DNA from 2 places in the Mycolicibacterium fortuitum subsp. fortuitum genome. Region 2 is predicted to be linked to the other one. Evidence: riboswitches for the same ligand, from Rfam matches in the RefSeq annotation. Region 2 holds a riboswitch; the other holds the start of a gene.

Region 1 (5,978 bases), 2.3 Mb from region 2:
GGTGAGCGGCACCTGGATCTGGGCGCGCTCGGGCAGCTGGTGCACGAGGATGCGCTGACGCTCCCCCACGACCTGCAGCCACGACGGGACCGGACGCTCACCAGCGGTCTGCCGAGCAACCTCGAACGGCAGGGTGTTGAGCGACTTCTCCTTGATGTCGATGATGTCGTACTGCGACACCCGGTAGCTCGGGATGTTCACCTTGACACCGTTGACGGTGAAGTGGCCGTGGCTGACCAGCTGACGGGCCATCCGGCGGGTGCGCGCCAGGCCGGCGCGGTACACCACGTTGTCCAGGCGGCTCTCCAGGATCTGGAGCAGGTTCTCGCCGGTCTTACCCGACTGGCGGTTGGCCTCTTCGTAGTACTTGCGGAACTGCTTCTCCAGCACGCCGTAGGTGAAGCGAGCCTTCTGCTTCTCCTGCAGCTGGGTGCGGTATTCGCTCTCCTTGATCCGCGCGCGGCCGTGCTGGCCGGGCGGGTAGGGGCGCTTCTCGAACGACTGATCTCCGCCGACCAGGTCGACGCCGAGACGACGCGACTTGCGGGTGGCGGGGCCGGTGTAACGTGCCATTTTCTAGAATCCTCCCTAGACCCGGCGCCGCTTGGGCGGACGGCAGCCGTTGTGCGGCTGCGGGGTGACGTCGGAAATCGCGCCCACCTCGAGGCCTGCGGCCTGCAGCGAGCGGATGGCGGTCTCGCGGCCCGAACCCGGACCCTTCACGAACACGTCGACCTTCTTCACGCCGTGCTCCTGCGCCTTGCGCGCAGCGTTCTCGGCGGCCAGCTGTGCGGCGAACGGGGTCGACTTGCGCGAACCCTTGAAGCCGACGTGACCCGACGACGCCCAGGCGATGACGTTGCCCTGGGGATCGGTGATCGAGACGATCGTGTTGTTGAACGTGCTCTTGATGTGCGCAGCGCCGTGCGGGACGTTCTTCTTTTCCCGGCGACGGGTGGTCTTGCCGCGCTTGGCGCCCGCGGCCTTCTTCGGTGGTGCCATCGGGGTTACCTAGCCTTCTTCTTGCCGGCGATGGTGCGCTTCGGGCCCTTGCGGGTACGCGCGTTGGTCTTGGTCCGCTGGCCACGCACCGGCAGACCGCGGCGGTGCCGCAGGCCCTGGTAGCAGCCGATCTCGATCTTGCGGCGAATGTCGGCCTGCACCTCGCGGCGCAGGTCACCCTCAACCTTGAGGTTGCCTTCGATGTAATCGCGCAGAACGGTCACCTGATCGTCGGTCAGGTCCTTGGTGCGCATGTTCTTGTCGATGCCCGTCGCGGCGAGGATCTCGTTCGAACGGGTACGGCCGATGCCGTAGATGTAGGTCAGCGCGATCTCCATGCGCTTGTCGCGCGGAAGATCAACGCCTACGAGGCGTGCCATGTGGCGGTGTTCCTTCTTCTCTGCGGAGGTCTGGTCCCAGCCCGTTCCCTTCAGCCCCTAAGGGCTCCAAGGGGTCCGGCCTCCGTGCCGGACGTGGATGAGTGCTCATCGCGGATGAGCGGCGTATCCGCTCAGTGGTGCTGGGAGTTCATCATTCAGTTGTGTTGTGATCCGTCAGTTGAACGGATCAGCCCTGCCGCTGCTTGTGGCGGGGATCGCTGCAGATCACCATGACCCGCCCATGCCGGCGGATCACCCTGCACTTATCGCAGATGGGCTTGACGCTCGGGTTCACCTTCACGGCTGTTTCGATCCTTCTGGCTTGTTGGTGTCATGCGCATGCGCACGTCACCGTTCTCGTCGTTACTGGTCGGGCTTCTATCGGGTCACTTGTACCGGTACACGATGCGGCCCCGGGACAGGTCGTAGGGCGAGAGCTCCACCACTACGCGGTCCTCGGGCAGGATGCGGATGTAGTGCTGCCGCATCTTGCCGCTGATGTGGGCCAAGACCTTGTGTCCGTTCTCCAGCTCAATGCGGAACATCGCATTGGGCAGAGGCTCGACCACGCGACCCTCGACCTCGATGGCACCGTCTTTCTTGGCCATACTTTTCGGCGATCCTTGCTTTCGTTTCGTAGCTTCATCAGTCTCAATGCAGCCCGTCGTGGTGCTGCAACCGACCAACTTCAAAACGTGAGCCGGATCGAGGCGAAGTTGCAGAAATTCAGCAGTTCCAAGACGGGGCACGCAAAAAGTCGGCGCGATAGTCGCACCGTTGGTCCACAATACCCGCTCGGCGGCCAGTACCAAAATCACGGCTGATCAGCTCCGGCGACCTCGATCTGCCCCGAATATTGGTGCGCCGAGAAGCCACGAATCAAGCGAGAATGGTACGGACTGATCCGCGCACCCGGCGAATGGAGACACAAGCACGTGATGGCTGTGTACCTGGCCGCGTTCGTCGTCGGCGGCATCGCTGTACTGGCCGCCCTGCTGCTCGCCGATGTCGGGCACGGCGACGGCATGCCCTTCCTGAGCCTGACCGGCCTGTCGGTCGCCCTACTCGGCGCCGGCACCGGCGGCCTGATCGGCACCTGGCTGGGCCTGGGCACCATCTGGTCCGCGGCCCTGGCCGCGGCCTGCGCGGTCGTGCTGGTGTTCACCCTCAACGGCCTGCTGTTGCCCTACATGCGCCGCCAGCAGTCCAACTCGCACAAGGGCCGGTCCTCTTATGTCGGCCTGCTCGGCACGGTCACCCTCGAAGTCCCGCCGGGCGGATGGGGCGAGATCTCCTTCGTCGACGCCGACGGCAACCGGGTGTTCTCCCGTGCCAAGAGCGACGAGGCCGACGCCCTGCCCAAGGCGACGCGCGTCTACATCGCGGATATCGATCCGGATTTCGTCCACATCGTCGCAGTTCCAGAAACCTGAGCTTCCAGCAACCTGAGCAGTTCCAGAAACCTGAGCTGCACCCGAGCGCTGCCCCACCGAGAAAGGCACCACAGTGTCCCTGCTGCTCATCGTCGTCCTCGTCGCCATCGCCGCGATCCTGATCCTGGTGGTCCTGCCGCTGGTCTACGTGAAGAACTACATCAAGGTGCCGCCCAACGAGGTGGCCGTGTTCACCGGACGCGGCACCCCCAAGGTGGTCCGCGGCGGCGCCCGGTTCCGGATGCCCGGCATCGAGCGGGTGGACATCATGAGCCTGGAACCGTTCAACGTCAGCATCAACCTGCAGAACGCGCTGTCCAACAACGGTGTGCCGGTCAACGTCGAGGCCGTCGGACTGGTGCGCATCGGTTCGGCCGACGAGGCCGTGCAGACCGCGGTGCAGCGCTTCCTGACCTCCGACCTCAACGAGTTGCAGCGTCAGATCAACGAGATCCTGGCCGGCAGCCTGCGCGGCATCACCGCGACCATGACCGTGGAGGACCTCAACTCCAACCGCGACAGCCTGGCCCGCAGCGTGGTCGAGGAGGCCGGCGGTGACCTGGCCCGGATCGGCATGGAGGTCGACGTCCTCAAGATCGCCGGCATCTCCGACGCCAACGACTACCTGAAGTCGCTCGGCCAGCGCCGCATCGCCGAGGTCAAGCGGGACGCCACGGTCGGCACCGCCGAGGCCGAGCGCGACGCCCAGATCCAGTCGGCCAAGGCCCGCCAGGAGGGGTCCATCGCGCAGGCCGAGGCCGACACCGCGATCGCCACCGCCAACCAGAAGCGCGACGTCGAGCTGGCCCGGCTGCGCGCGCAGACCGAGGCCGAGAACGCCCAGGCCGACCAGGCCGGACCGCTGGCCAACGCCCGCGCCCAGAAGGACGTCGGCATTGCCACGGAGCAGGCCGAGGCGGCCCGGGTGCAGGCCCGCATCGAGGTGGAGCAGCGCCGCGCCGAACAGGCCCAGGCTGCCCTGCAGGCCGACGTGATCGCACCTGCCGAGGCGAAGCGACAGGCCGACATCGCGATCGCCGAAGGCCAGCGCCAGTCCACGATCCTGGCCGCCGAGGCCGCAGCCGAGACCGAGCGGCGCAAGGGTCAGGCCGAGGCCGACGCCCGCAAGGCGGCCGCCGACGCCCTTCGGGTGGAGAAGCAGGCCGAGGCCGACAGCCTGCAGGCCAAGCTCGTCGCCGAGGCCGCCGGTAAGAAGGAACTGGCCGACGCCCTGCGGGTCGAGCAACAGGCCGAGGCCGCCGGTATCGAAGCCAAACTGCTGGCCGAGGCCAACGGTAAGAAGGAGATCGCCGCGGCGCTCAACGGCTACACGGCCGAGGCTGCGCGCCTGCTGATGCTTCCCGACGTGCTCGCCTCGGTGGTCAAGGCGACCGAGGCGGCGGCCGCACCGCTGGCCGAGATCGACCGGCTGTCGATCATCGGCGGGTCTGGCGACACCCAGGGCGCGGTCGGGAGCCTGCTCGGCATCAGCCCGCTCGCGGTGGCCAACATCCTGGAGTCGCTCAAGGCCTCGGGCATCGACGTGGCGGCCATGCTCAACCGGAATGCTGACAAGGCCGACGCGCAGGACTGATCGCGCAGGACTGATTCAGCGTCGAGGAAGCGAACCGACTTCGGCTACCGGGACGCTGAGTCAGGCGGGTTCGGGCCCGATGGCCACTGGCCGGTCGGGCGCGCGCCCGCGTACAGGACGTCGTGGCGCACCGTGACGTCCCCGCCAGCGGGGTGTGCTGGTCGGCACGGTTGCCTCAGGTGTTCACCCAATGAGCGACTCAAGTTGGCGGGCATGGCCGGAGGTCAACTCCCGCAACAACGTTCCAAAGGCAGATCGGTTGGGCGATCGGGCGACGCGCGCGTCAGCTATTGCATCTTCCAGTGACATGCGACAATGCCCCGGTACGGCAACGATGGTGCAGGAAGCCGGTGTAAATCCGGCACGGTCCCGCCACTGTGATCGGGGAGCGACCCTCAACAGCCACGGCTCTCAACAGAGCTGGAAGGCGAGGCGAGCGTTGATCCGAGAGTCAGGACACTCACATCGTCGCATCCTTCGACGCGGGGCGGTGTACCCCGAAGAGAGCTGGTCCCCTTGCCTGCCCCGGTCTGGGCGGCGTCGCCGCCTGAGGTCCATTCGTCCTTGTTGTCCGCCGGCCCCGGCGCCGGCTCATTGCTGGCCTCCGCCGCAGCGTGGTCCACATTGGCGGCGGACTACAACTCCATCGCCGAAGAGCTGACCGCAGTACTGGGCGCAGTCCAGTCCGAGATCTGGATGGGCCCATCCGCGGAGGCGTACGTGGCCGCCAACGGCCCCTATCTGGCGTGGCTACGACGCGCCGAAGCCCAGGCCACGTCGACGGCCGCCGCGCTGCAGACCGCCGCCGGGGCCTATGCCAGCGCCCTGGCGGCCATGCCGACCATGGCTGAGCTGGCCGCCAACCACGCCGCACACGCGGTGCTGGTGGGCACGAATTTCTTTGGTGTCAACACCATTCCGATAGCGCTGAACGAGGCCAACTATGCGCGGATGTGGGCACAGGCCGCCGCGGTGATGACCACCTACGAGGCGACGGCGGACGCCTCGGTGACCTCGGTGCCACAGCTCGAGGCGGCGCCCCCGATGCTCAAGGTAGAGCCCGCGATGCTCAAGACGCTGGACAGTGCGGACTCGGCCCCGGAAACCGCGCCGGAGGCCCCGCAGTGGTTCACCGACTTCGCCAAGTGGCTCGAAGGCTTTGTCCCCCAAGCGCCTTATCCCGACAGCAGCCAGTATCCGCTCTACGTCGAGCTGCAGGAGTTCTTCAACAAGATCGGCTACACCGGTATCCCGGATCCGCTGGCCGATTTCTTCGCCGGGCTGCAGAACGGATCGAATCTGCTGCCACCAATCGGGGTGCCAGGGTCGTGGCTGGGTTGGACCGGCAACCCGTTGAGCTATCTCAACCCCGCCACCCTGGCCTATATCTTCTCGGTGCCACTGGACCCGGTGTCCTATATCGTGTTCACCAGCAAGGTGATCATCGACGACCTGATCGCGGTCCTGTACACCGCGCTGTTCAATCCCCAGGCCCTGGGTGTGGTCATCCCCCTGGTGATGGTGGAGATCATCGGGTCCACGATCGGCAACACCATCCAGTTGCTCAAC
Region 2 (5,978 bases):
GGTCCGCGGGCCGGACACCGCTCAGTACCGTCCCGCGCCAGCTCCCGAAGTCCAGGTCGGCCAGTCGGGGTTCGACCGCCGCCGACAAACCCAGCAGTTCGGCGGTCTGCCGCACCCGTTTCTCGGGCCCGCAGTAAGCCGCGTCGACGACACCGAGCTCGACGGTCGAATTGGCCTGCCGATGGCCCAACTGGTTCAGCGGTTCGTCGTTGGGGAATCGTCCGGCCGCCATGGCGTCGGTCATGGCATGCGACACCAAGGTCAGCCGGACGACCTCACTCACGCTGGGAGAGACTCCCGTTTACCCTCAAGCACCTTCGACGCCAGGGCCCCGAACACCAGCCCGATGGTCGCCCAGATCACCACCTGCGTCCCCAGCGAGTACAGCCGGAATTCATAGAGGTCGTCGCCGGGGAACGCCGACGGGGTCTCATGGATGCCCGGAAGGATCAGGAAGACCACCGCCATGGACACCACGTAGTCCGCGACACCGATCAGGCAGGCGTTCCACACGCCGAACTTCGGCGTGAGCCGGCGCGTCAGCAGGATCGAACCGACGAACAGAGCCGCCGACAACGCGACCAACAGCAGGTACAGCAGAGTGCGCTGCTTGATCGTCTCGTCGAGGCTCACCGCCGGCGGGTTGGGCGGATATTTGAGCGCCGGGACGATCCACAACGACACCAGCATGCCGCCCGCGGTCAGTGCCGCCAGTGCCCGTGCGGTGAGGTTGATCCGCCCGTACACCACGCAGAACACGACAGCCAGCAGCGCGCCCATCGCGACGCTGAAGATCAGCACACCCAGGCCCATGCCGATGTTCGACTGGACACCGCGGGTGAACACCTCGGCGCTCTCTTCGCCGCCGTGGGAATGGCCGCCGTGAGAATGACCGGCCGCCTCATGCGCCGCACCGACGCCGTTCTCGAAGTCGATGGCTCGGCCGATGACCGGTTCGATGAACAGCTTCGCCCAGATGAACGCGAGCACGCCTGCCAGGGCGCCGGCCAGAATGCCGCGCCCGATGAGTTGTCTTTCCATTTGTTCGGTTTCTCCGCTGCGTCAGTGGCAGGGGAAACCGAGCAGGTGGCGGGCGTCGTGCACGAACTCGTGCACGTAGGTGTTGTTGCCGAACACCGACGTCGCACCCTGATCCATGCCGACGAAGTAGAGGGCCAGCAGCGCCAGGAACGCCGTCAGGGTCAGCCAGAGCACCGCCTTGGTGGCTGACAGGTCGATCGGCCGTGCGTGGCTCTTGGTCGCTTCGGTGAAAGTCATCTACTGGTCCTTCCCGGGAATTCGCGTCCCAGTCCGTGTCATGACAGGTCAGGGTCTGACTTTTAACAGTGGCGCGGCCGTCCTGGATTCTCACCAGGTTCCTTTGCCTGTCGATTACAGCAGCATCGTAACTATCGGCGCAGGAGAACTTCCCATCGGCAGGCATGAAAAATGCCCCCGCCATTTCGGCGGGGGCATTTCTCGTGTCGAACCTTATTCCGCGGAGGCCGCGGCCTTGGCCAGATCCGGGCCGTCGGAACCAGCCGCCTTGGGCGCCCCGGAGAACGTGAACTTCGCGTCCTCGCCGGCGCCTTCGCCGTCCCAGCCCTCGACGTCGACCGTCACCAACTGGCCGGGGCCGAGCTCCTCGAAGAGGATCTTCTCGGACAGCTGGTCCTCGATCTCACGCTGGATGGTGCGGCGCAGCGGGCGGGCACCGAGCACCGGATCGAAGCCGCGCTTGGCCAGCAAGGCCTTGGCCTTGGGAGTGAGCTCCATGGCCATATCTTTACCGGCCAACTGGTTGCCGACCCGGCCGATCATCAGGTCGACCATCTGGATGATCTCGTCCTGCGTCAGCTGGTGGAACACGATGATGTCATCGATGCGGTTGAGGAACTCTGGCCGGAAGTGCTTCTTGAGCTCGTCGTTGACCTTCTGCTTCATCCGCTCGTAGTTGTTCTCCCCGCCGCCCTGGCTGAAGCCCAGCCCGACCGCCTTGGAGATGTCGGACGTGCCCAGGTTGGAGGTGAAGATCAGCACCGTGTTCTTGAAGTCGACCGTGCGGCCCTGGCCGTCGGTGAGACGACCGTCTTCCAGGACCTGCAACAGGCTGTTGTAGATCTCCTGGTGGGCCTTCTCGATCTCGTCGAACAGCACGACCGAGAACGGCTTGCGGCGCACCTTCTCGGTGAGCTGGCCGCCCTCTTCGTAGCCGACGTACCCCGGAGGGGCACCGAACAGCCGCGACGCGGTGAAGCGGTCGTGGAACTCGCCCATGTCGATCTGGATGAGCGCGTCGTCGTCGCCGAACAGGAAGTTGGCCAGCGCCTTGGACAGCTCGGTCTTACCGACACCGGACGGACCGGCGAAGATGAACGAACCGGACGGGCGCTTCGGGTCCTTCAGGCCGGCACGAGTGCGGCGGATGGCCTTTGAAACGGCCTTGACGGCGTCCTCCTGGCCGATGATCCGCTTGTGCAGCTCCTCTTCCATGCGCAGCAGACGCGTGGTCTCGGCCTCGGTGAGCTTGAACACGGGGATACCGGTCCAGTTGCCGAGCACCTCGGCGATCTGCTCGTCGTCGACCTCGGCGACCACGTCGAGATCCCCGGAGCGCCACTGCTTCTCCCGCTCACCGCGCTGGGCGACCAGCTGCTTCTCCCGGTCACGCAGGCTCGCGGCCTTCTCGAAGTCCTGCGCGTCGATCGCGGACTCCTTCTCCCGGCGCGCGTCGGCGATCTTCTCGTCGAACTCGCGCAGGTCTGGCGGAGCAGTCATCCGGCGGATGCGCATGCGGGCGCCGGCCTCGTCGATCAGGTCGATCGCCTTGTCCGGCAGGAACCGGTCGTTGATGTACCGGTCGGCCAGGGTGGCCGCGGCCACCAGCGCGCCGTCGGTGATCGAGACGCGGTGGTGCGCCTCGTAGCGGTCGCGCAGACCCTTGAGGATCTCGATGGTGTGCTCGACGGTCGGCTCACCCACCTGGACCGGCTGGAACCGGCGCTCCAGGGCGGCGTCCTTCTCGATGTACTTGCGGTACTCGTCGAGGGTGGTGGCACCGATGGTCTGCAGCTCGCCGCGAGCCAGCTTCGGTTTCAGGATCGAGGCCGCGTCGATGGCGCCCTCGGCGGCACCAGCGCCGACGAGTGTGTGCAGCTCGTCGATGAACAGGATGATGTCGCCGCGGGTGTTGATCTCTTTGAGGACCTTCTTCAGGCGCTCCTCGAAGTCACCGCGGTAGCGGCTGCCTGCGACCAGCGAACCGAGGTCCAGGGTGTAGAGCTGCTTGTCCTTGAGCGTCTCGGGGACCTCGCCGTGGACGATGGCCTGCGCCAGGCCCTCGACGACGGCGGTCTTACCGACGCCGGGCTCGCCGATCAGCACCGGGTTGTTCTTGGTGCGGCGGCTCAGCACCTGCATGACCCGCTCGATTTCCTTCTCACGGCCGATGACCGGATCGAGCTTGCCTTCCATGGCGGCGGCGGTCAGGTTCCGGCCGAACTGGTCCAGGACCAGCGAGGTGGACGGGTTGCCCGACTCACCCCCACGGCCCCCGGTGCCGGCCTCGGCGGCTTCCTTGCCCTGGTAACCGCTCAGCAGCTGAATCACCTGCTGGCGCACGCGCGTCAGCTCGGCGCCGAGCTTGACCAAGACCTGGGCCGCGACGCCCTCGCCCTCACGAATCAGGCCGAGCAGAATGTGCTCGGTCCCGATGTAGTTGTGGCCGAGCTGCAGCGCCTCACGCAGGGACAGCTCCAGCACCTTCTTGGCGCGCGGAGTGAAGGGGATGTGGCCGGACGGCGCCTGCTGCCCCTGGCCGATGATCTCCTCGACCTGGCTGCGCACGCCTTCCAGCGAGATGCCCAACGACTCCAGCGACTTGGCGGCTACGCCCTCGCCCTCGTGAATAAGACCCAACAGGATGTGCTCGGTCCCGATGTAGTTGTGGTTGAGCATCCGGGCTTCTTCTTGCGCCAGGACGACGACCCTGCGGGCACGGTCGGTAAATCTCTCAAACATCGGTGGTTACCTGCTCTCCATCGCTAGCGATACCCGCGTACGGCTTCGTTATATCGGTTTTCTCGTAGCCCGCACGCAGTACCTACCGTCCACTCTAATGGGCGGCTGTCCCGGGTGCGGAGGTTGGCGGTCCGTTCCACAGGGGGATGCACCCAGTTCGAGCTGTTCACATCTACTGCTGCAGATGAGCAACGCCCCCGGTCGGCGATTCGTTTCCGAAATCCACGTGTTCGGGGTTCGCCACTAGCGAAAAACTCCGGACCGGGAATTCTCACCGGTCCGGAGCTGGCAACTATCGGTTACGTTGCGGTCGTTTATGTTGCGGCGTGGAATGCGTCGATGACGTCGGCGGGGATCCGGCCACGGGTCGACACGTTGTGTCCGTTGCGTCGGGCCCATTCACGGATGGCGGCACTCTGCTCGCGGTCGATCGCCCCGCGGCCACGGGCCGGCCCCGCCGCCCGTCCGCGCCGACGGCCGCCGACCCGGCGCCCGGCCTCAACCCACTGCTTCAGGTCGTTACGGAGCTTGGCGGCATTTTTGGAGGAAAGGTCGATCTCGTAGGTGACGCCGTCGAGGCCAAATTCGACCGTCTCGTCGGCGGTGGCTTCACCGTCGAAATCGTCGACCAACGTGACGGTCACTTTCTTAGCCATTACCCCGCACCGAACCCTTCCGCTTACGCATTGGTGACTTACGCCTGAGTATCCTTCACCCGCGCACTAATGTGCCACAAAACACGCATATTTCCAACAGCGCATGGATCGCGCCAGTTCGGTTGCCGCGACCTCAGTTACTGTGACGGCGAACAATCGGGAACAAAACTGTCTCTCTAATAGACAACCCCGTCAACGCCATCAACAAGCGATCGATACCCATTCCGGTGCCGGTGGTCGGCGGCATCGCGTACTCCAATGCGGCAAGGAAATCGTCGTCGAGAACCATTGCCTCGTCATCTCCGGCGGCAGCCGCACGAGCCTGTGCCTCGAAGCGTTCCCGTTGGATTACCGGATCGACGAGTTCCGAATATCCCGTGGCGAGCTCGAATCTGCGTATGTAGAGGTCCCACTTCTCGGTCACACCCGGAATGCTGCGGTGAGCGCGGGTCAGCGGCGAGGTCTCGACCGGGAAGTCGCGGACGAACGTAGGGGCCCAGAGCTTCTCGCCGACGGCATGTTCCCAGAGTTCCTCGATCAATTTTCCGTGTCCGTAGCCACGGTCCCGCGGAATCTCGACCTCGAGTCGATCAGCAATACGCCACAAGTACTCCACCGAAGTCTCCGGCGTGATCTCCTCACCCAGAGCCTCGGACAACGAGGGATACATTTCCAATGTATCCCATTGCCCGTCGAGGTCGTAGATAGTGCCATCAGGCAATGGCACCTGACGGGTACCGATCGCCTCGTCGGCGACCTCTTGAATAAGTTCGCGTGTGACTATCGCGGAATCGTTGTAGTCGCCGTACGCCTGATATGTCTCCAACATCGAGAATTCCGGTGAGTGCGTCGAATCAACACCTTCGTTACGAAAGTTCCGATTCAACTCGAAAACCCGGTCAAAACCGCCGACGATGCAGCGCTTCAGGAACAGTTCCGGAGCGATACGCAGGTACAGATCCACATCGAGCGCATTCGAGTGGGTAATGAACGGCCGGGCCGCCGCTCCACCGGCCAGCGTCTGCAACATCGGCGTCTCGACCTCGAGGAAGCCCCGACGTTCCAGCGCCGAGCGAACCGCCCGCACGACCGCCACCCGCTGACGCGCGATGCTGCGCGCCTCCGGACGCACGATGAGATCCACGTAACGCTGACGAACGCGCGCTTCTTCGCTCATCTCCTTGTGAGCAACCGGAAGCGGACGCAGCGCCTTGGCCGCCATCTGCCACGAATCGGCCAGCACCGAGAGTTCACCGCGCTTGGAACTGATCACCTCACCGTGAACGAAGACGATGTCGCCGA

Evidence for each region. Region 2 has a riboswitch for cobalamin ahead of MFTT_RS27575 (CbtB domain-containing protein). Riboswitches for the same ligand answer to the same signal wherever they lie in the genome.
Region 1: linked by a shared signal. The riboswitch ahead of MFTT_RS30975 (PPE family protein) and the one ahead of MFTT_RS27575 (CbtB domain-containing protein) in region 2 are both predicted to bind cobalamin.

The regions. Positions count from the first base shown of each region.
Region 1 is NZ_AP025518.1:1,620,091-1,626,068, reverse strand. It holds gene rpsD (30S ribosomal protein S4) at 1-573, opposite strand, end outside; gene rpsK (30S ribosomal protein S11) at 589-1,002, opposite strand; gene rpsM (30S ribosomal protein S13) at 1,008-1,382, opposite strand; gene rpmJ (50S ribosomal protein L36) at 1,570-1,683, opposite strand; gene infA (translation initiation factor IF-1) at 1,769-1,990, opposite strand; gene MFTT_RS07780 (NfeD family membrane protein) at 2,321-2,815, shown strand; gene MFTT_RS07775 (flotillin family protein) at 2,889-4,409, shown strand; cobalamin riboswitch at 4,708-4,891, shown strand; gene MFTT_RS30975 (PPE family protein) at 4,926-5,978, shown strand, end outside.
Region 2 is NZ_AP025518.1:5,703,486-5,709,463, forward strand. It holds gene MFTT_RS27565 (histidine phosphatase family protein) at 1-283, opposite strand, end outside; gene MFTT_RS27570 (CbtA family protein) at 280-1,041, opposite strand; gene MFTT_RS27575 (CbtB domain-containing protein) at 1,063-1,278, opposite strand; cobalamin riboswitch at 1,259-1,380, opposite strand; gene clpC1 (ATP-dependent protease ATP-binding subunit ClpC) at 1,492-4,020, opposite strand; gene lsr2 (histone-like nucleoid-structuring protein Lsr2) at 4,335-4,676, opposite strand; gene lysS (lysine--tRNA ligase) at 4,810-5,978, opposite strand, start outside.